3 regions of the Anaeromassilibacillus sp. Marseille-P3371 genome follow, and region 2 is predicted to be linked to each of the others. Evidence: riboswitches for the same ligand, from Rfam matches in the RefSeq annotation. Region 2 holds a riboswitch; each other region holds the start of a gene.
What was found. A riboswitch is a leader RNA that binds a small molecule or an ion and turns the genes downstream of it on or off. The one in region 2 is predicted to bind FMN.
Positions count from the first base shown of each region.

Region 1 (7,454 bases), 1.1 Mb from region 2:
TGCATCCAGACCGTTCATCGCCGCCGCATAGGCGCCAATCTGCTTGATAATCTGATAGGCCAGCATGTCATGTGCCAGGATTGCGCGCGGATTGCCTTCAATTGCAGCCTTCGTAACGTCGCGGTCGTCACTGGAAACACCGGAAACACCGAGCAGGCCCGATTTCTTATTGAGGACCTCATCCATTTGGCTGGGTGTCAAATTCTCTTTTTCCATCAGGAAGGTGACAATGGATGGGTCCAAAGAGCCGCAGCGGGTTCCCATCATAAAGCCATCTAGCGGCGTCAATCCCATACTGGTATCAATGACACGGCCATCCTGGATTGCTGCAATCGAAGAACCGTTCCCAATATGGCAGGTCACCATCTTGATGTCCTCCAACGGCTGGTGCATCAAATGCGCACAATGGCGGCTGACATACCGGTGGGATGTTCCATGGAAGCCATAACGGCGGATTCCATATTTTTTATAATACTCGTAGGGGATCGCATACATATAGGCCTTGGGCGGCATTGTGGAATGGAACGAAGTATCAAATACCACAACCTCCGGAAGCTCTTCGCCAAATACCTTTTGGCAGGCAAGAATCCCTTCCAGCTCTGGGCCATTGTGCAGCGGGGCCAATGGGATCAAGCTGCGAATTCCCTCGATGACCTCATTGTTGACCAGAACAGACTTCCGGAAAATTGATCCGCCCTGTGCTACACGGTGGCCAATTGCACTGACCTCGTCCAGATTCTTAATCACGCCCACCTTTGCATCGGTCAATGCTTGTGTGACATACATGAATGCATCCGTGTGGTCCTTCATCGGGACCTGAACCCGTTTTCCACGGCCATCGGACGTTTTATGAATAAAGATGCTGCCGTCCATACCGATTCTTTCGCAATTGCCTTTGGCCAGCATCCGCTCGCTGTCCATGTCGATCAGCTGATACTTCAACGAGGAACTACCAGCATTGATAACCAAAACTTTCATTGGAAACCTCTCCTCCTGTTTTGCAGTGCACTGTCCCTCAGGATATATCGGGGATTTCGTCCGATACAGCCACACTGCTCTTTTCATCCGATATTGTCGTTTGGATAAAACAGAGAAAAATCTCTTTGGAACCAAATTTATTTTAAAAACATCAGACAATATGGTATTATTATAATAGTACAAGAATCGAACAAATTCAAGGAGTTTTCCAAGGAAATGCAGATTGCCGGAATTATTTGTGAATACAACCCGTTCCATTTGGGACATCTTGCCCTAGTAAAGGAAACCCGCAGGCAGGGCGCCACGCATATTGTCGCCGTTATGAGTGGGAACTACGTGCAACGCGGTGAGCCCGCCCTCCTCGATAAACATATGCGTGCAAAGCAAGCGCTTCTTTGCGGTGTGGATCTCGTTGTGGAGCTTCCCCTTCCCTGGGCGATGGCCCCCGCAGAAAAATTTGCACAGGGCGGCGTTTTTTTATTGGATTGCCTTGGGGCAGATGTCATCAGCTTCGGAAGTGAATGTGGGGATGCCGCTCGCTTGCTCTCTTTAGCGGACATCTTGCTCTCCCCTACATTTCCACCACTCCTGCATGATGAACTCGCCGCCGGTTGTACATTTGCCCGTGCACGGGAACGCGCCGTGGAGCGATTGGCTGGTCCAGATACCGCCCAGATTCTACAAAGCCCGAACAACACGCTGGGAGTAGAATATTGCAAGGCCATCCGCACCCTATCCTCGTCCCTGCGCGTCTTTACCATGAAGCGGATCGGCGCTGCACATGACTCTTTTGATAAGAATGTACAAGCAGCCAGTGCCAGCCTGATCCGTTCCCTTACCGCACAAAATGGGGCCTTTGCTGCCCACATGCCAACAGCGGCAGCGATGATTTTGCAAACTGAATTGGAAGCCGGACACGCTCCTGCATCCTTAACGCGGATGGAACGCGCCATTCTGGCAAAACTAAGAACCATGGAGCCATCTGCATTCGCTTCTTTACCGGATGTCAGCGAAGGATTGGAAAACCGTTTGTACGCCGCTGTTCGAACAGCAGATTCACTTGAGACGCTCTATCAATCCGTCAAAACCAAGCGCTACCCTTTGGCAAGAATCCGCCGGCTGGTTCTCTCGGCTTTCCTGGGGATCAATCGTCCCCATGCCGCAGGCCTTCCCCCGTATGTACGCATATTGGGAATGAATACGCGGGGAGCAGAAATTTTGCATGTATCAAAAATGACCACAAAACGCCCTATCATCGCCAATTCATCGGATATTTTATCTCTTGACAATGATGCGCGAAATGTGATTGAATTAGAGAGCCAATCAACGGACGTATATTCCCTTTTTCTTCCAATCCCCCAGCCCTGTGGGCGAGATTGGACGGCAGGAATATGCAAGATACGGGACAATATGCAGCTTCCTTTCCAGCATGATTCCGTCTCTTTTGCGGGGCCTCCGCAAGAATAAATTTTCATTTAAAGGACGTGTCATTCTTTTGGAGCTCAAGGAAATTGATTTTGAAAATTATGGAAAGTGTGTACAGCTCTCCAACGGCGTCATTGATGTTGTTGTGACCATCGATTGTGGTCCACGTATTGTACGCTTTGGGTTTGTTGGAGGCGAAAATGTTCTGTACAACGACTTGGAGCGCAAGTATAAAATGCAGAACGCATTCATGGACGACTATTATTCCGAAGGGGCGGCGTGTTATTTCTATGGTGGACACCGATTATGGCTCGCCCCTGAGAAGATGCCGGAATCCTATTTTCCAGATAACGATCCGGTCATTTATGCATTGCTTCCGGACGGCGTGACCTTTTCCTCGGCAAAACAGAAACAAAATGAAGTTCAAACCCGTTTGGAAATCGTTATGGGGGAAAACTCCTCTGATGTGATGCTGGTACACAGTGTCAAGAATTTTTCTAAGGATCGACAGATGCTCTCCCTTTGGCCCATCACGATGGTTCGTGGGGGCGGTTTGGAAATTATTCCACAAAACCGCGTTAATGAGGAGGATGAACTCCCACCGAACCGTGTTTTAACGTTTTGGCCCTACACCGATCCGCGGGATAAACGTCTTTACATTGGAAACCGGTATATTACGATTCAGCACGATTCGTCGAACGAAAAGCCTCTTAAACTTGGTACCAATAATGCGCTCGGATGGGCCGCCTATGTAGATCGCACGTATACCCTCATCAAACGCTTTGTGCAGTCCGACGCTGCTTATCCGGATTACGGTAGTTCTTATGAGACGTATTGCAATGGGGATTATCTTTCCATGGAAACCATGAGTCCACTTTACCAGATTGAAGCGGGCGGGGCGTTGCGCCATGTGGAGAACCTTTCTTTGTTCCATACTTATAGTGATGTCTCCCCTACCGATGAAGATGGGATTACCCATTATATAGAAAATCTAAAATAATACGATTCTGTTGCAAAATAAAACAAGCGCCGGCAAGCAAATCATCCGCCCGGATAAGGATGTATTGTAGTTCTAGAGCGGCCCCAGGATGTTACGGCATCCTGGGGCCGTTTTGTTATGCCTGGCCGATGAAATTAAAGTAAATATCGACCTGCTGGGTATAGTGCTTTTTCTTGTACCGTCCGGAACGCTCGTGTATCTCAATTCTCTGGATAAACTCCCGCACCAGTTCCAGCGTTAGTTCCGCAATATCTGTGTACTTGTCCACCAGCTTGCGGAAGCGGTCGGCGTTCTGAAGCGTGTCCTGCCAGTTTGCAATCTCGTCTTTGAGCGTTTCTGTCTTTGCCTCCAGCTCCGCCTTTTCCAGTTTATAGCCTTTTACCAGTGTTTGAAACTGCCCGTCGGAGAGATGTCCCAAAACCAGCTCCTCGAAGGAACGGCGGAACAGCGTTTCCAGGTCTTTCAGCCGCCGTCCTCCCTTGTCCAGTTCCCGCTGCTTGGCCGCAAGCTCCTTTTTCACTCTGCTCTGGTGGCTGCTGGTAAGCCGCTGGAACAGCTCGTCCCAATGTTCCCTCGCCTCGGCAGACACCCGCCGAATCTCACTCAGCACGATCTGCCGCAAGGCCGCTGTTTTGATGGTGTGGGGCGTGCAGTCCTCCTTATAGCAGTGGTACTTGCCGCAGACGAAGGTGTACTGGCTCTCGTCCCAGCTCCCGCACCGGCAAAGGTAGTACCGTGAGCCGCAGTCCGTGCAGTAAACCAGCCCGGAGAGCATATCCTGCTGTCTCATCTTGATGGGCCCCCGTTTGCCCTGCCGTACCCGCTGGACGATCTCCCAAGTGTCCAGGTCGATCAATGGCTCATGGGTGCCCCCAAAGCGGAGTATCTTGTCCGGCGGGTTCAAAAGGCTCTTTTTGTTCTTGAAGGATGGAGTATAGGTCCGGCAGTTGATGGTATTGCCGATATATTCCTCATGCTCCAGAATGCCGGCCACCGTGCTGTCGGACCGGGTGTAGGGCTTGTCCAGATTCAGAGCAGAGTGGCGGCCCCCTTTGGTGCGGTATGCGTAGGCGGTAGGGGTAAGGATCTTCTCCCGCGTAAGGATTCTGGCGAAACAGTAGGTTCTCTGCGGCTCAATCATGCCCCTTTCTCCCGAAAACGCTGTAAGACGTTTTTTCGGGCAATCTTCAAAAATCACACCTGTAAAATCCGTTGAAAACACTGCTTTCAAGCGGCTATTCCTGCCTTACCCCGGAAAGCTCCTCTTTTTGGGTAAGCCCCTGTGGGGCCGGTACTGACGGCCTGCCCCGCGCCATAAGGGGAGCCTTCTTTCCGTCCGGCAAATGAAAAAGCCATACACGATCCGAAACTATCTGTTCGGGCCGTGTATGGCTTCCTGTTTTTGATCTTCCGCCGAACTGCTTTGAGATGTAGGCAGAACCGTGCCGTTCGAGGTATTGTTCTTCTCCCTGTCTTACAAAGAGAGTAGCGCAGGTGAAGGGATTTGTCAAGAGCACTTGCTGAAATTTCCTTTATGCGTGATGACATGAAGGCTTATGATAAAGCGCAGGATCGATTGGTTAGATCCAACTATAGGCGATGAAATATGTCCAGAAAATATTTTTTCTGCTCAACCATTTTGCGCCTTATAGCCCTCGCCCCAGATCCACATGGCGTCCAGGATTGGTTTCAGGCTTTTTCCCAAGTCGGTCAGGCTGTACTCCACCCGTGGCGGGACCTCTGCGTATACATGGCGATTGACAAGGCCCTTTTCTTCCATATCCCGAAGCTGGGCGGTCAGAACCTTCTGCGATACGCTGCCAATGGATTTCTTTAACTCTCCAAACCGCTTTGTTCCAGGCATGAGGTCACGCAGAATTAGGACTTTCCACTTGTCTCCGATCAGCATAAGCGTTGTTTCTACCGGGCAGGCGGGCAACTCTTTTGTTTGCTGCATGGTATCACTTCCTTTCAATAGTTTCTTTTTAGTAACTACAGCACAATAAAGTGCTTACTTTACAATAGATACTTACAGATTTATTATAATATTGCAAGACAAAAATTGCAATCCCCAAAACCTACATTCAAAATCAGGAGGTATTCATCATGAACGAAGTCGTAAAGTTTTTGCAGGAAAATCCCGTACAGTATCTGGCTACTGTAGGCCGTGACGGCAAGGCCAAGTGCCGCCCCTTCATGTTTGCCGGTGAACTGGACGGCAAGCTGTGGTTCTGCACCAACAACCAGAAGGAAGTCTACAAAGATATGCAGGCCAACCCCAATATCGAAGTTTCCGTTTCCAGCCCGGCCTATGCGTGGATTCGTCTGAACGGCAAGGCTGTGTTTGAGAACAACATGGCTGCCAAGGCTATGTGCATCCAGAACCCCATCGTCAAGGGGCAGTACGGCGAGGCTACCAATCCTATCTTTGAGGTGTTCTACCTGAAGGATGTTCATGCAGTAATCGCCGACTTCTCCGGCAACCCGCCCAAGGAATACGACCTGTAAACAGAACTCAAATATCTTCGGGGCAAGGTGAAATTCCTGACCGGCAGTAACAGTCTGCGAACTGCAAGGGCAGCCGAAACGGTGCAATTCCGTTACCGACAGTAAAAGTCTGGACGAGAGAGGATATGACAAGAACAGCCCCGCAAGTGTCAGACTTCGCGGGGCTTGTTCTTAATCTAAATCATATCTCAATAGGAGAATTATGGAGAAAACAATTACTGTCCGAAGGAAATCATCCATCCAGAACGTGCGTATGCTCACAATGACCGCCGTACTTTCTGCCATCGCCTTTGTGCTCGCTTTTTTTGAATTTCCTGTTCCGCTGTCTCCAACCTTTGCGCGTATGGATTTGTCGGATTTGCCCGCACTGATCGGAGCTTTTGCATACGGTCCTGTATCGGGCATATTGATTGAATTTGTCAAAAACGCCTTGCAGCTGCTCACTTCCTCTACTGGTGGAATCGGTGAACTTGCGAATTTTATCATGGGAAGCAGTTTTGTGGTAACTGCCGGGCTTATCTATAAATTTCACAAAACAAAGAAAACGGCGATGCTTGCCTGCTTGATTGCCAGCATCATTATGGGAGTTGGAGCGGCCATTGTCAACTACTTTATTCTGCTTCCCGTATTTGAAGTATTTATGCCGCTCGACCAACTGATTGCTTCTTTTGGCGAGTTTATCCCATTCATCAAGACCAAATTGGATGTTGTACTGTTCAATGCATTCCCATTTAATTTGCTGAAAGGAATTGGGATCAGCATTGTCACCATGCCGCTTTACAAACGGCTTACCCCTACCTTAAAGGGCAGGCAGAAATAGGAGGTTCCTTATGCAGACAAAAGATTATTTGCAATACATCGTGGAGAAAATCCACTCCACCGTTTTTGCCACGACGGACAGCGAGGGACGACCAGTCACCTGCGCCATTGACATCATGGACTACGATGAAAACGGCCTTTACTTCCTGACTGCAAAGGGGAAGAATTTTTATAACCGTTTGAAATCCAATGAAAATATCGCATTTACCGCCATGAAGGGCGAAGATACCCTTTCCTGTGTGGCCGTGTCGGTGCAGGGTAAGGCAAAGGAAACCGGGCCGGACAGCCTGCCCGCCCTGTTCCGAAAAAATCCGTACATGGAAAAAATCTATCCCGATGTGCGCTCTCGCAGCGCCCTTACGGTTTTCAGAATTTACGAAGGGACGGGAGAATGGTTTGACCTTTCCAAACAGCCGATTGAACGCGCCAGTTTTTCCTTCGGTGGTGCGCAGACAGAGAAAACCGGCTACTTTGTGACAGACAAGTGTATTGGCTGTAAGCTGTGCTATTCCAAGTGCCCGCAGAAGTGCATTGATATTTCGGCAAAGCCCGCCATCATCCGGCAGGAACACTGTTTGCATTGCGGGAACTGCTATGAGATCTGCCCCGCAAGGGCGATTGAGCGGAGGTAAGACGGATGACACAGGACGAAAGATTGGATTATCTGCTCCGCTATCTGCTGGCGGAACGCAAAGAATATACAGAGATTCATGTGCCGGATACT
Region 1 covers NZ_LT835157.1:1,114,912-1,122,365, reverse strand. Annotated here, with positions in the region: gene B9Y59_RS03740 (acetate/propionate family kinase) at 1-978, opposite strand, end outside; gene B9Y59_RS03735 (tRNA(Met) cytidine acetate ligase) at 1,195-2,445, shown strand; gene B9Y59_RS03730 (hypothetical protein) at 2,474-3,403, shown strand; gene B9Y59_RS03725 (DUF4368 domain-containing protein) at 3,519-4,544, opposite strand; gene B9Y59_RS03715 (winged helix-turn-helix transcriptional regulator) at 5,034-5,360, opposite strand; gene B9Y59_RS03710 (pyridoxamine 5'-phosphate oxidase family protein) at 5,510-5,911, shown strand; FMN riboswitch at 5,921-6,040, shown strand; gene B9Y59_RS03705 (ECF transporter S component) at 6,114-6,731, shown strand; gene B9Y59_RS03700 (4Fe-4S binding protein) at 6,742-7,362, shown strand; partial or broken gene B9Y59_RS03695 (protein-ADP-ribose hydrolase) at 7,368-7,454, shown strand, end outside.
Region 1: it holds a riboswitch for FMN, as region 2 does, so the genes downstream of both, B9Y59_RS03705 (ECF transporter S component) here and B9Y59_RS09020 (ECF transporter S component) in region 2, are expected to answer to the same signal.

Region 2 (7,454 bases):
CTATGGGTTCCATGAAGAAGCACAATTGCGCGCAAAAGAGGAACGTTTGCTCTCCCGACCGGGGTATCTGGGCGTGCATTTTGAATTGGAGGGGCCTTATTCGTTTGGCGTAGACGTTGATATTCCCGGACATTTTAGTGTCTACAATGCCTTGGCGGCCATTGCGGTTTGCCGCCACTTTGGCGTGACCGAGGAAAATATCCGGCGCGGTTTGAATGCAGTGAGGGTCAAGGGACGTGTGGAGCCGGTAAAAGTGCCGGGGAACTATACGCTGTTGATCGACTATGCGCACAATGCAGTCAGCATGGAGAATATTTTGGAGACGCTGCGAGAATACCACCCGAACCGTTTAATTTGCCTGTTTGGCGCTGGTGGTAACCGGGCGCGTTCCCGGCGTTATGAGATGGGGGAAGTCAGTGGAAGGTTGGCGGATCTTTCCGTTGTGACGGCCGACAATTCCCGCTTTGAAGATGTGATGGATATTATCGCAGACATCGAGGTGGGATTGCATCGAACAAACGGTAAATATATTGTCATCCCAGATCGGAAGCAGGCCATTCAATATTGTATGGATCATGCGCAGGAAGGAGATATCATTGTCCTGGCTGGCAAAGGGCATGAGGATTACCAGGAGATCAAGGGCGTGAAGTACCATCTAGACGAACGCGAGGTTGTCGCGGATATTTTAAAAGAAGAGGGGTTAGCTTAAAAGCCAACAGTCTCTCAAATATGGAACAGAAAAGGAGGCAGAGAAATATGAAGATGACAGTAGGGGAGATTCGAAGGGCCTGTGGAGGAAAGCTCCTGTGCGGAGACCCAGAGGCAGTGGTCACTTCTGTGAGTACAGACAGCCGGAAAATCGAGCCGGGTGCACTATTCGTTCCCATCAAGGGGGAACGGACAGATGCGCATGCGTACATCACTGCTACCTTTGCTGCAGGCGCAGTGGCAACGTTGACAGAAGAACATACGGAGATGAAGGATTCCAATGCGTGGATTCGTGTGCCGAGCACCCTTTCCGCTTTGCAGTTGATTGCTACAGCACATCGCGCGCGATTTTCGATTCCCGTGGTGGGGGTGACAGGAAGCGTCGGTAAGACGACAACCAAGGAAATGATCGCGTTGGCACTTTCCGCGGAGAAGAATGTCATGCGGACCGAGGGGAATCACAACAGTCAAGTAGGATTGCCATTGACGATTTTCCGACTTGGACCCGAACACGAAGCAGCCGTGGTGGAAATGGGAATGAGCGACTTTGGCGAGATGAGCCGTTTGGCGGAAATTGCCGCACCTGATTATGCGGTTATCACCAACATCGGAATCTCTCATATTCAACAGCTGAAAACACAACAGAATATTTTGGGAGAAAAGCTGCATATCATCGATCGTTTTCGGGAGGACTCCATCCTATTTTTGAATGGCGATGATCCATTGTTGGCAAATCTCCGCGGAAAGCTTCGGGTGAGGACACAATATTTTGGTATGCAGCCGTGGTGCGATTATCGGGCTGAGAAAATCGCATTTCATCCGAACGGAATTCATTTCGTTTTCCGCGCAAAAGGAATTGAACAGGAGGTAGAACTCCCTGTTCTGGGACTTCACAATGTAACAAATGCATTAGCCAGCCTCGCGGTTTCCCATTCACTTGGAGTTGATCTTGGGAAAGCTGCAAAAGCACTCCAGGAATACCAGCCTTTGGCTATGAGGCAACAATTGCACCGCCATAATGGGATTACTGTGGTCGATGATTCCTACAATGCCAGCCCGGATGCAATTAAAAGCAGCTTGGATATGTTGGAATCCCTTCGAGAGCAGGATGGACGCTGTTTAGCGGTTTTGGCGGATATGCTGGAACTGGGGGAGTTGGAACACCGTGCGCATTTCGAAGTGGGAGCATACGCTGCCAAAACCGGTTTGGATGTCCTTGTGACCGTTGGAGAGCGTGCAGCGGCGATCGCAGAGGGAGCGCGTTCCGTCAGGCCGGAGATTCCTTGCCATGTGTGTCATGCCAATGAGGAGGCCGCTGAGGTGCTAAAGAGCATTCTCCGCAGGGGGGATATTGTGTTGGTAAAGGGGTCCCGCGGCATGCATACGGATGAAATTGTCAAAAAAATTCTCGGGTACATCGGTTAAGTCCTTTTGCGAGAGGGAACATAAAAATTACAAACTTGTTATAATTTAAAAAAACCGTGCGCAAACAGCTGGGGTTTTTCTCTGTTTGCGCACGGTTTTTGTGCGATTATTTTGATTTTATAAGCTTCACTGGTTACAATTTGTAATTTTTTTCGTAAAAAGGGTTGCTATGTAATGCTATGTGTGCTATACTGTAACCAATTTGTTACAGATTGTAATTTGTATGTAAAGATTGTTACATATTTGAATAAAAAGGACAAGCTGTTTCCACGGGAGACAGTAAAAAATTGGAGGGGTTTCCATTGAATCGGAAATTTTTGCTTTTCTTTACCCTGCTGTTTGCAGCTTTGACCATTACAGTGTCTTTTGGTCATAGCGTTGCAGCAAAAGCTGCGGAGGAAAAGACCGGTGTAGGGTTGGCAGATCATGTGCTGCTGGCGTACAAGAATGGTTGGAAGTACCGCAGTGGCTGCTACGGACAGTTTGTGGGGAATAAACGAGCAAGTGATTGTTCCGGTTTGATCAAATCCTATCTTTGGTGGCAGGGAGAGGGAAAGAATCCGAATCCAGGTTCCATGTCAGTCGCAGGAAGCTCCGGTGCTATGTTGCAGAGTGCAGAAGTTTCTGGAAACATTGACTATAACGACCCATCGTCCCTTCCACGAATTCATGGTTTGATTCTCTATCAGCCAGGCCATGTGGGCGTTTATGTTGGCAACAACATGGCGATTGACAATCGGAGTTCTGGCGAGGATATGAAGTACGAAGAAGTATTTGGACGAAAGAATATCAAGTGGACGAAATGGTTTAAATTGCCCCAGATTACATATCCGACGACTGGTTGGGCTACATATGACGGGGACAAGTACTATTACGAAGACGGTCAGTATGTTATCAATACCATTCGAATTATTGATGGCGTTTCCTATACATTTGGCGCGGATGGTAAGATTGTGGAACAAAAGCCATATACTGCTTGAATGTAAAAGGACATCATTCCCCTGCAAGGAGAGATTTTCTCTTTGCAGGGGATTCTATTTGTATAACGGGGTAAGAGGAAGTAGTTAATAACCATTTTACCAGAATTGTTTTTGGTGGTTCGGTTTTATTCTGTGAAAGACCTACCGAAATCTGGTAGAAATTTTGTTCTCTTATGCATTGGGAATCGTCAAACGATTGAATGAGAATCGGGCCCTATCGGTTGCAGCAGGGAAAAGATTCCTAGTTTTTTGATTCTTTAAAAGTGTCAGAAGCAAAGAAAGACAGTAAAAGAACGGTATTTTTGACTACCAATGTCGAATCGTACACATAAAGAAAAGATCCAATGTTGAAAAGAAACGGTGCCGTGCAATGAAAAGAAAAGCACAGCACCGTTGCATAAAACCTAAGCCAATACGATCCCCAAATTTTAATACCTATAAAATTAGAATTCGCAAGGCTTGGCGCGTTTAAGGACAAGGAACATGTTTGCTCATATGAAATACATGGTGTGGGATAATCTTTTTAGAATTCGTGGTAACGGTATCCATATCCGACAATTGTTTTTATAAAGTCGTGCCCTTTTGCATATGGTTCGAGACGTTTCCTAATTTGAAACACCGTGTTTTCTACAGCATGGCAGCGATAATTGCCCGGTTCATGCCAAACAGATTCATAAATCTGGGCTTTTGTAAATGCGGCTTTCGGATGGGAATACAGGAGATATAAGACATCGAATTCCTTTACAGATAAATAAATGCTCTGGTTGTCGATGATTACATCATGAGTTTTGGCATCCATAGTAAACGAAATAGCATCTTGCTGAATTTCCCAGAAACTCTGTGCGAAAAGACAATCCTGTTTGATTTGTTCAGATAACCTTGAAAAATCATCGAACTTTTGTATGCCGCGAAGACGCTGGTATAATTGCACATCTATCTTTTGGCCGTATAGATCCCCATCGAAATTTAAGATGTGTGTTTCGATGGAAATATCCGTTTGGTTGTCCACCGTGGGGCGTTTCCCAATATGAGTAATCCCGTAGTATCGTTTGGCGTTCCATAGAATTTGTGCTATATATACCCCGGATTCTGGCAAGTTACATCTATTTTCCAGTTTTAAATTTGCAGTAGGGGCTCCTATCCATTTCCCAATTCCTCGTCCGTGAATGACCGTGCCTGATATGGTACAAATAGGTTTAGGCTCCCTTTTTCGTTGTTCTTCCATCCTTATATCACCCCGTTCATGGATAGGATAAACAGAATACAAGTGATGATGACCACAACAGCCAACAGGATTAGGCCGGTAGGTTTGCCCTGACTTTGCTTTTCCGACATGGAGATATACCCACCTTTTCGCAAGGCAGTGATGACCGGCTTATACAGTAAAAATGTAATTCCAGCATTGAGTCCGGATTTTAACAAATTGAAAGGGAGAAACGCCGGAATTAATAATTCGACGACGGCTTCCCTAGGGTACCCCATATAAAGAGGAGTGACCAGATAATTCCAAACCATCATCACTGTAACCATGGTTACACATCCCGCTGCTAACCCAAGGACCGCACCGGACAACGTATGCTTTTTCTTATAGATTGCCGCGGCAGTACAAGCAAAAGCGCATGAAGATAAAACATTCATGACACACCCCAGGAGGCCTGTGTCGCTGACTGTAATCATCTCCATAAGAGAAACAATTATGGTAACGATACAAGAGGTCAATGGTCCCCAAATTAAGCCTCCCAGTGCGATGATGGCGTCTTTAGGATCATACTTGAGAAACAATACGACTGGTACACGCCCAACGGCCATGACCACGTAGGAAATCGCGCATAGCATTGCAATTGTTGTAATTCTTTTTGTTTTGCTTTCCATCTGTTGTTCCCTCCGCAAAAAAATTAGCACCGAAAAGAGATGCCTTTCAGGTGCTAATAAGCGCAGCAAACCGCAAAACGTCACAACGTGTTGCTACAGCTGATGGAATCTTCTTTCATCCAGACTATACTGTTGGTTTTGGAATCACACCAAATCATGCGTTTTACGCTCGCGGACTTTACCGCCAATCGGGAATTTCACCCTGCCCCGAAGACATTTTCGATTCAGTTGTCTAGATTAGCATACTACGAAACACCTTGTTTGACAATGACCAAAGTGAATTTCGGAAACATTTCGGAAATCTGAAGCTTTTGTAGTTGTAGATTGTCAACAGATCGGTCCCATATTTGTTGTAGACAAAAAGGGATGCAGTTTTGTTTTATAGACATACGAAATATTTTGTTTTGAATTTCATGGAGAAACTGACGGTCTGAGAGCTGCATCGGCAAGCCACTCTGTATAGTCTTTTTGAAAACAGTACATCTGTATTATAAAAATTTCAATAAAATTTGAAAAAAAGTGAAAGTTATTGTCCACTTTGGGGTTTTCCTGTCGTTGTTAATAGATGTATCAATATTAAAGGAGGAATTCCCCATGTTTAAGAAATTCGCAGCTGTCCTTTGTGCATTTTGTATGATGTTTGGCGTAGGCGCCAACGCAATGGCCGCAACAGAAGTTCCGGCAAATCAGGTTAGTGCGATTGAGATTCAGCCGCGCTATACTTATGCGGACCGTGTAGAGGCATTTTTGTCCATCAGCGGCAAAACCGCCTATGTAGATGCAGAAGCACAGGGAAAATCCAATGTGTCCAAGATTAAGCTGACAGTTACTCTTCAGAAGAAGAGCGGCAGCAGCTGGTCCACTGTAAAGACTTGGACCGACACCGAATCCAGCGATTATATCTATATCTCGGAGGAAAAATCGGTTTCTTCGGGAACCTATCGCGTGAAGGTAACTGCAGTCTTCAACGGATCTGAGACGGTGACTACTTATAGCGAGACAGAGACGGTTTAATAACGCGTTCTTTTGTCGCTACAGTTTGGACCCAATCATCCAATTACAATTTCCGCGCAATTGATGGATGGATTTTGTCTTTCTGGCCGCTGTTCGGTAAGAATTGGCGGCCGGAAAGCGGGTTTTACTTTTCGACGGAAGCAATTCCGTATCATTTGCCTACATGAGTTTTTTACCAATACAACCAACGATGGGACCGTCCTTCCCCGGACGGTCCTTGGTTGTCTCTAGAGGGTCAAAAAAGTGCCGCTGCAACTTTAAAAGTTGCAGCGGCACGAATCATTTTTGGGTGAAAGCTTGTTAGTTGCCAATCATATAGTTCAGGAACATGGATTCGTCTTCCGGGTTTTCCACTTTCAACTCAGCCGAAACCTTAGAGCTTTTTGCGCCATCCAGAAGAGCGCGTACACCGTATAGCTGGCACAGCTTACTCTTAAGATTGAGGGTATTGCCATCCTCTGTTACCAGATAGACATTTCCCTGTGCTTTATCAAGAAGATCAAGAAGTTTCTGAATATCGATGTCATATAATTTCATAATTATTCCCTCCAATTAATTTTTTAGGATTTAGGTATATTATACCATGTAAACTACTGAAATACAATGTAAATGATAGACAAGAATCCTTAGGACTCCTCTGCTATTATTTCGATGTCCAGCCGCTTACTCTGGCGCACCGGGACATCCAATAGCGAAGAAACATCTCCTGGTCCTCCTTGTCTTCTACGATAATCTCTGGAGAAACCTTGTTGTCATTTGAGTCTTCGAGCAGCATCTTAATACCATAAAGCTGTGCCAGCTTGCTGTTCAACCCAAAGGAAACACCCTCTTCCGTAACCAAATAAATGTTCCCTTTTGCATGTTCAAGCAGGTTCACAAATTCACCCACGCTAATGTCGTATAGTTTCATGTTTCCCTCCTTGTAGTTTACATAAAGGATTATATCATACATGTTGCATAATTGCAAGCCTAATTCTTTGTGCAATATTTAAAATCCTGTAAAAAATTGGTAAAGGAATTGTGTAGTATGAAGAGATATGCTCACAAAAGAGCTCTTTCGATCCATTTGCATAAAATATGCGTAAGCGTTCAAACGTGCCACTTTTTTGTGTATTTGCTGTAGGAAAATGAAAAGGAAAAGGAGGGAAGGATGCACTTCTTGTCCGTATGGTACATAAGATGGATTGGCGTATTTTATTAACTTTTAGTAAAGGAGAGAGCTTCAATGCCAGCCATCGTTGTTTATACAGTGAGAGAGGGCGATACTCTTTGGAATATTGCCAAAAACTTTGGCACGACGGTCAATGATATTGCCCGATATAATGGCCTTGTTGACACGGATGTGCTTTACCCAGGTCAAAAACTAAGGATCTTCGTACCGGATACCAATACGAACACAAGCGTACCAAAATGGTATGTAGTACGTCCCGGCGATACGCTATCTAGAATCGCAGA
Region 2 covers NZ_LT835157.1:2,176,665-2,184,118, reverse strand. Annotated here, with positions in the region: gene B9Y59_RS09040 (UDP-N-acetylmuramoyl-L-alanyl-D-glutamate--2,6-diaminopimelate ligase) at 1-709, shown strand, start outside; gene B9Y59_RS09035 (UDP-N-acetylmuramoyl-tripeptide--D-alanyl-D-alanine ligase) at 757-2,133, shown strand; gene B9Y59_RS09030 (C40 family peptidase) at 2,436-3,113, shown strand; gene B9Y59_RS09025 (riboflavin kinase) at 3,637-4,338, opposite strand; gene B9Y59_RS09020 (ECF transporter S component) at 4,341-4,985, opposite strand; FMN riboswitch at 5,089-5,204, opposite strand; gene B9Y59_RS09015 (hypothetical protein) at 5,580-5,999, shown strand; gene B9Y59_RS09010 (hypothetical protein) at 6,300-6,536, opposite strand; gene B9Y59_RS09005 (hypothetical protein) at 6,643-6,909, opposite strand; gene B9Y59_RS09000 (LysM peptidoglycan-binding domain-containing protein) at 7,225-7,454, shown strand, end outside.

Region 3 (7,454 bases), 130 kb from region 2:
CGCCAAACCTGCAGCAACGATGTTTTTCGCAACGTAGCGAGCAGCATAAGCGCCAGAACGATCCACTTTGGTCGGGTCTTTGCCGGAAAACGCACCGCCGCCATGGCGTCCATACCCGCCATAGGAATCCACGATGATCTTCCGCCCTGTCAAGCCGGTATCTCCCGCAGGGCCTCCTACGACAAAACGCCCCGTCGGATTGACATAAAACTTTGTACGCTCATCCAGCCACCTTTCCGGGATCGCAGCCTTAATGACGTGTTCCACTACATCAGCGCGAATCTGTTCCAAAGTAACATCCGGACTATGCTGGGTGGAAACTACGACGGTATCCACACGCACCGGAACGCCATCCTGATATTCCACAGTAACTTGTGATTTTCCGTCAGGACGCAGGTAAGCGAGCTCACGGCTTTTACGCACTTCGCTCAATTTTTTAGAAACCTTATGCGCCAAGGAAATCGCCAAAGGCATTAGCTCGGGGGTCTCGTCGCAGGCAAATCCGAACATCATTCCCTGATCTCCGGCGCCAATGCTATCCAAGGCGTCGGTTGCACCGTTTTGCGCTTCGTAGGACTTATTTACGCCCATTGCAATGTCGGGCGACTGCATATCAATCGATGTAATGACACCACAGGTGTTCCCATCAAATCCATATTTATTGTTGCTGTAGCCGACATCGATGGCCACATTCCGGGCGATGGATGCGATGTCCACATAGCACTCCGTAGAGATTTCTCCCATGATATGCAGCATTCCGGTGGTCGCTGTCACCTCGCAAGCTACATGTGCATGGGGGTCCTGCTCCAAAATTGCATCCAATACAGCGTCAGAAATCTGGTCGCAGAGCTTATCGGGATGTCCCTCTGTCACCGATTCGGATGTAAAAAAGTATTTTGCCATGTCTTATAAATCCTCCTGTTTGAAAATTACCATTCTTGTCCATATCCTTGGAAGCAGCCGCCTCCTACTTCAAGATTTCAGGTCATAGAAAAACCGCTCGGAAAACCGAGCGGTCTATAAAGCAACCTCATCTTTCGGCTTACCCGCAGGAATTAGCACCTTGCTGCATAGCAGGTTGCCGGACATCACAGGGCCTGTTCCCTCCGTCACTCTTGATAAGGACATATTCTGTTAACAGATATATTATAGCACGAGTTGCTTTCCCTGTAAAGGGACAAAATAAGAAAAATTCTTACAAATTTCTGTTAGGGCTGCCCAACGAGTTCCTTATGACGGCGAATAAAAGGTTGTAGCGCTTTAAAGACTACCGCAGTAATCACACAGTTGGCAGACGCCTTAATGAGATTAAAGGGTATGATGACCGGAAGGATCATATCCACAACCGCCTGCATGGGAACCCCCTGAAAATAACTGGTGAGTACAAGATTCAACGGAATCATCAGAGCGGTCATGGCCAACGTTCCAAGGACCATTCCGACGACCGTTTCACGGAATTTGTTGTGCCAACGGCTGAATTGTCCCACCAGGACCACCAGCGCACCGGATGCGACAACATGCATCACAAGGCCAATCCATCCGTCGCCTCCCAATAGAAACGCTTGAATCAGAGAAACAACCACTAGGATCACCAAACCGGGAAGGGTACCAAATAGCAAAGTCCCCAGCAAAATCGGCACGTCCGCCATATCGTATTTCATAAACGGAGCAGCAGGAATAATCGGAAACTGTGTGATGGTCACAAGAACGATTGCAATTGCAGCGAGCATTCCCATCTGCGCCATGCGGACTACGTTGTCTTTGGTGTTTGTTTTCATAGAAACCTCTCCTTTTTGTCCGGCTGTCTACGAAAAAAGCCCCGCAGCAAATGCCACGGGGCCCCAATACGCATGATGCGCGGTTCTTCTTCCATCCGGACTATACCGTCGGCTTTGGGATCACACCAAAATCAGCTTTCGCTCGCGGGCTTGTCGGCTAAACGCCGCATTACCGCCGGTGGGGAATTGCACCCCGCCCCGAAGACAGCTCTTAAATTTGTTAATAGTATAACACTCTCCCCAACGCCTGTCAATCCACAGAAACATATTTTTCCGGAATGTTCTGCGCGACCATCTGCTCTATGTACGAGAGGCTAAAAATGGAATCATATTGCCGAACCCCGTGTTGTTCTGCCAACGCAGCGGAATACTGCGAAAGGGGATAAATCGTTATATCCCGGAAATTCGCCCCATAATGGGTAACTATGGGGACAAAATCGACATCGGATACCGCCGTTTCTCCACTTTCCAGATTCTTTTCCACGGTTACTTTGAGCATCCCACCCACCATGCTCAAGGCGCGGTCCTGCGCGGACACAAAATTTCCCAGGGCATAAGCCACTGGACATTGCGCTCCGTCCGACGCACGTTTCAGCATCACGACGGGTTGTAACGTATGGGCGTGGTTACCGATCACCACATCGGCCCCCCAGTCCACCAGGTTTTGCGCGAGTTCCTCCTGTTTCTTCGTTGGAACATGTGTATACTCTTCCCCCCAATGTGCAGACACCACTACAATGTCCGCCATAGAATCCGCCTTTTGCACAAGATGCTCCAGTTCTTCCGTCTCGCTGGTCAAAAGGACATGGTAAGGGGAGTCCTTTGGTAGATATAGGCCATTTGTCATCTCTGTTACGCCGATATGCGCAGTTGTAATCCCATTGCGCTCTACAATCCGGATGTTTTCCAAATCTTTATCGCTTCGGTATGCTCCAATCACAGCCACTTTCTTGGTGTCCCAATAATCCAGCGTAGCGCGCAGACCCTCTTCTCCTTGATCCAAGATATGATTATTCGCATGATTGACGACATCGAAGCCAACCCGTACCAATTCATCCCCCAACTGCGTCGGCGAATTGAAGCGAGGATACCCGGAGAGCGGTCGAACAGCTCCTGCTAAAGGTGTTTCCTGATTGATAATGGCGATGTCTGCCTGCTCGATATACGGTGCTACCCGCGCATATACTGGGGAAAAATCGTATCCGGTTCCACCTGTGCGACGGCTAGCTTGCTTATAAATGCCATCGTGAATTAGGTTGTCACCCACTCCCAGGATGGTGATGGAGGCTATCTCTGGCTCTGACGAGGGTGCACTGTCCGAGGGCTTGTCCAAGGAAGGCGAGGGCTGTGCCCCCCACTCCGGCACGGATGGTTTCTCTTTCGCTTCCCCTTGCGAGGAACCCATCTGCGGAACCGGTTCCATATGTTCCATCCGTCCTGCCGCAGGCATGAGAAGCAACATCGCGGTGCACAACATCACAGCGAAACCAGCGGTCGATATGCGCAGGATGACTGTCTCTAAACGCACAGGTTTTACGCGAGGCCTTTTTTGGTAATGTCTTGCCTTCCTCATATCCGTTCCTCCATCCACATAACTCTTCCACTTCTATTGTAAAGCAGGGCTCCTTTTGCCCCATAGGTCTTTATACAAAGATTATACAACAAAAAGCCGTATGGAGCTATGAAAACCGTAGGACGGATTCTGACAGAAAAGGCCGCTGTAGAACAATAACCACAGCGGCTTTAGCAATCTTCCATATATTCCGGCAAAGTCCCAAAAAGATTACTCCGGATAAACCAGCTTTCGCTCATCCCAGCCTTCTATGATGGTCAAGAATTCTTGTGCTTCCTTCTTCGCACCTTCCAGATCATGTTCCAAATAGTTCCCACATTCCTTGGCAGTCGCTCCTGGAACCTCTCCATCATATTGGGCAATCTGCTGGAAAATCGAACGAACCAGGCGTACCGCGTCCGCCTCTTCCATGTCGCGGAGCAAAAAATAGCATCCGGTCCGGCAGCCCATTGGCCCAAAATAGATGACATGATCTTTCCATTCTGAATTGCGGGCAAAGGTTGCAAACAGATGCTCCAATGTGTGTAGCGCTCCGTTCTCGATATAGGGCGGTGTGTTTGGCCGGCGCATCCGGATGTCATATGTCTTGACATCGCCGTCGATACGGGAAAGATAGATCCCTGGAACCAACCGATCGTGGTCGATACAGAAACTTGCAATTCTGTCCATTTCATTTCCTCCATAACTCTGCAAAATAATAACACAAATTCTTTTTATCCATCCTCAAAGGAACGATTTACAAACATATCCTATAGCGTTTCCCCAGAAAAAAAGCTCTTAATTTGCTCCAAAGCTTCTACAATGGAACGTTCATAAACATCCAAAAAACTCTCATTGTTCTGTCTTCCATTCTCTGGTGAACGCCATGTCTGTAATAGAGTGTTCGCATAATCGAAGTCATCCCCCTCTCCCACGCCACGAATATGACAGGATAGAGTATGCTTTCCGCCGTGCTTCTTCTCCCACCGTTCCACCAACGGCTTTTTCAAGCTGGTGTGGTCATTGAGCCACCCCATAGCAGTCCGGGCATCCTTCACTGCCTGTTCTACCAATGGCAGCGCATGCGAGACCCCAAACCGTACATGTAATAAAAACGCATAGAGAGAAACGATCTCAGCCTGCACCTTTTGATTTTTGGGAAGGGTCCTTTTTAAGGAGAACTCAATCGGAAGAGCCCCCGCTTCATAGCGCAGAAGGACAACATCCAACGCCGACTCCATCTCATGATGGGCAATTTGTGCATCCTGATCGGGCTGTATCTTTAAAAGTTCTCGCGCCTGTGCCTCTATAAACGGATGGCAAATTCGATCTGCCGCGTAATGGCAGAGGAATCCTGCAATACAGCTCCACACACATTCCGACGGATGCGCTTCACCGTATTCATGCAGGATAGAAACTGTTCGCGAAACCGACTCTTGATGCAACCGTTCACCAAAGGAAGAGAGGCTTTCCCCTTTCTGCCAAGGAAGCGCCCGATGGTAAAAAAGAAGATCCGGTCCCTGAGCCCCCCATAAAAATGCGTCGCGTTCCAACTCCGTATGGTTCGGTTTCCAAAGCTCCAACACGCGCAAGGCGTGATAATAATGGGTAATTGCGGCAGGCATATCATCCCTCGCTTTCTAAAAGTTCATTTCCAGCAAAAAATGAGAGGCCCCTGTTGGGTTGCCTCTCATTTTATCACACTTAAAATTCATTTTAAAGGACCTTGGACAAAAAGTCCTGTAGACGCGGATTTTTGGGATGATCGAAAAACTCGTCCGGTTTGGCCTCTTCCAAAACAAGCCCCTCGTCCATAAAGAGGACGCGCGTGGCAACCTCGCGTGCAAAGTTCATCTCATGGGTAACAACTACCATGGTCATCCCCTCGTGAGCCAGCTCTTTCATCACCTGGAGCACCTCTCCGACCATTTCCGGGTCCAGGGCGCTGGTCGGCTCATCAAAGAGCATAACATCCGGCTCCATAGCCAACGCACGTACAATCGCAATGCGCTGCTGCTGGCCGCCGGAAAGCTGGGAGGGATAGGCATTTGCCTTATCCTGTAAACCAATGCGCTTTAGCAACTGCATGGCCTTATCTTCCGCCTCTTTCTCGGACTTCAGCTTCAATGTTACAGGCGCAAGGGTAATGTTCTTCAAAACCGACAGATGGGGAAACAGATTAAAATGCTGAAACACCATGCCCATTTTCCGGCGAAGCTGATCTACGTCGCAACCAGGCGCATTGATCTGTGTTCCTTCAAACCAGACTTCCCCGCCTGTCGGCATCTCCAACAGATTCAAACAACGGAGAAAGGTACTTTTTCCGGAACCGGACGGTCCGACAACAACCACCTTTTCTCCCTTCTGGATCTCTTGGTTGATCCCCTTGAGCACCTGAAGGTCGCCCCTTTGGGTGTGGAACGTCTTTTCCAAATTCTTAACGCTTATCACTCTGGTGCAACCTCCTTTCGAGCTTGGACAGACACATGGTCAACAAAATTACCAACACCAGATAGATTGCCGCCACTAAGAACAAGGGCATGAACGCATCGTATGTAATGCTGCGGATAATGTCGCCGCCCTTGGTCAAATCCTGAATGCCGACATAACCTGCGATAGAAGTCTCCTTCAAAAGGGCAATAAACTCGTTGAAAACCGCTGGCGCAACATTTTTAAATGCCTGGGGCAGAACAATCTTGCTCATGGTTGTCCGGCTGTTTAAGCCGAGCGAACGTCCTGCCTCGATCTGGCCGCGGTCCACAGACTGAATACCGCTGCGGATTACTTCCGCGACATAAGCGCCGGAGTTGATACCGAACGCCAACATCGCCACCAAAAGGGTTTCGCCGCTGGCAAAAATAAAATACACCATAATCATCAACTGAACCAACACAGGGGTTCCGCGGATGACCGTCAGATACAAGCCGCAGATTTTATTGAGAATCCGCAACTTTTTGGGGTTATTCTGATGTGTGATGCGCACTAAGGCGACCAATGTCCCCAGGATAATACCGATGATAACCGCCACTAGGGTAATCACCACTGTATTGGCAAATCCCTGCACGATGTACATATACCGGTCTTTTAAAATAAAATCGTCATAGAACTGCTGGCCTAAATCAGAGAAAAAGGACAGCGGAACCGATGCAAAGAGCGTCTGCATGCCAACCTCCCCATAAAACAGAAGCAGGCAGAAAAACTGCCTGCCCCCAAAAGGGTCCGGCGGCTCTTCTGCTGCCTATCATTTGTTTGATTTTATTCTGCGCTGATGTACTTGCCGACGATCTCGTCCATCTCGCCGCTATCCTGCATCTCTTTGAGGACTTCATTGACCATCTTTTGCAGTTCAGTGCTTCCTTTGGGCATAGCGATGGCGTATTCCTCGCTTGTGAGCGCTTCGTCCAGCTTCTTTACCTTATCACTGTTCTTTTCCACAAGCTTTTCCGCCGGGAAATTGTCGATGACCACCGCGTCGATGCGTCCTGCAATCAGATCGGAAACCGCTTCCATCCCCTTGCTATAGCGCTTGACTTCCGCTACCGTAATATCGTTCTCGCCATCTTCATTGGTGCAATACTTGTCGCCCGTAGTGCCCAACTGAACGCCAACCGTTTTACCGTTCAAATCGGTTCGAGAAACAATGTCGCTGTCGTTGGCAACAATGATCGCCTGAGAAGCGTTAAAATACGGATCTGAAAAATCCACATTCTTTTTACGGTCTTCATCTGCTGTCATACCAGCGGCCACAATGTCCGCTTTGCCAGACTGCAACGCGGTAATCAAAGTGTCAAATGCAATATCGCTGACTTCCAGCTCAACCCCCAGTTTTTCTGCGATCTTTTGGGAAATTTCAATGTCGATTCCAACGACTTCGTCGCCGTCTTTGAACTCAAATGGCTCAAATTCTGCATTGGTCGCCATAACCAGCTTTCCAGCATTCTGAATGTCCTCCGGTGTCTTGGCCTTGCTGCCACAAGCAGCCATCGGGACCATCATCGCTGCTGCCAGAAGGAATGCCAAAATCTTCTTCCCTGTTTTCATAAATCGTACCCCCAAATTTTATACTGTACCTTCTTCACCATTCTATAGCATAAATATTCATATTTCAAGCATATTTATGCGAC
Region 3 covers NZ_LT835157.1:2,047,796-2,055,249, forward strand. Annotated here, with positions in the region: gene metK (methionine adenosyltransferase) at 1-903, opposite strand, end outside; SAM riboswitch class I at 1,028-1,125, opposite strand; gene B9Y59_RS08350 (ECF transporter S component) at 1,209-1,778, opposite strand; FMN riboswitch at 1,858-1,988, opposite strand; gene B9Y59_RS08355 (CapA family protein) at 2,029-3,351, opposite strand; gene B9Y59_RS08360 (S-ribosylhomocysteine lyase) at 3,562-4,020, opposite strand; gene B9Y59_RS08365 (zinc dependent phospholipase C family protein) at 4,101-4,955, opposite strand; gene B9Y59_RS08370 (amino acid ABC transporter ATP-binding protein) at 5,047-5,781, opposite strand; gene B9Y59_RS08375 (amino acid ABC transporter permease) at 5,768-6,493, opposite strand; gene B9Y59_RS08380 (basic amino acid ABC transporter substrate-binding protein) at 6,586-7,371, opposite strand.
Region 3: it holds a riboswitch for FMN, as region 2 does, so the genes downstream of both, B9Y59_RS08350 (ECF transporter S component) here and B9Y59_RS09020 (ECF transporter S component) in region 2, are expected to answer to the same signal.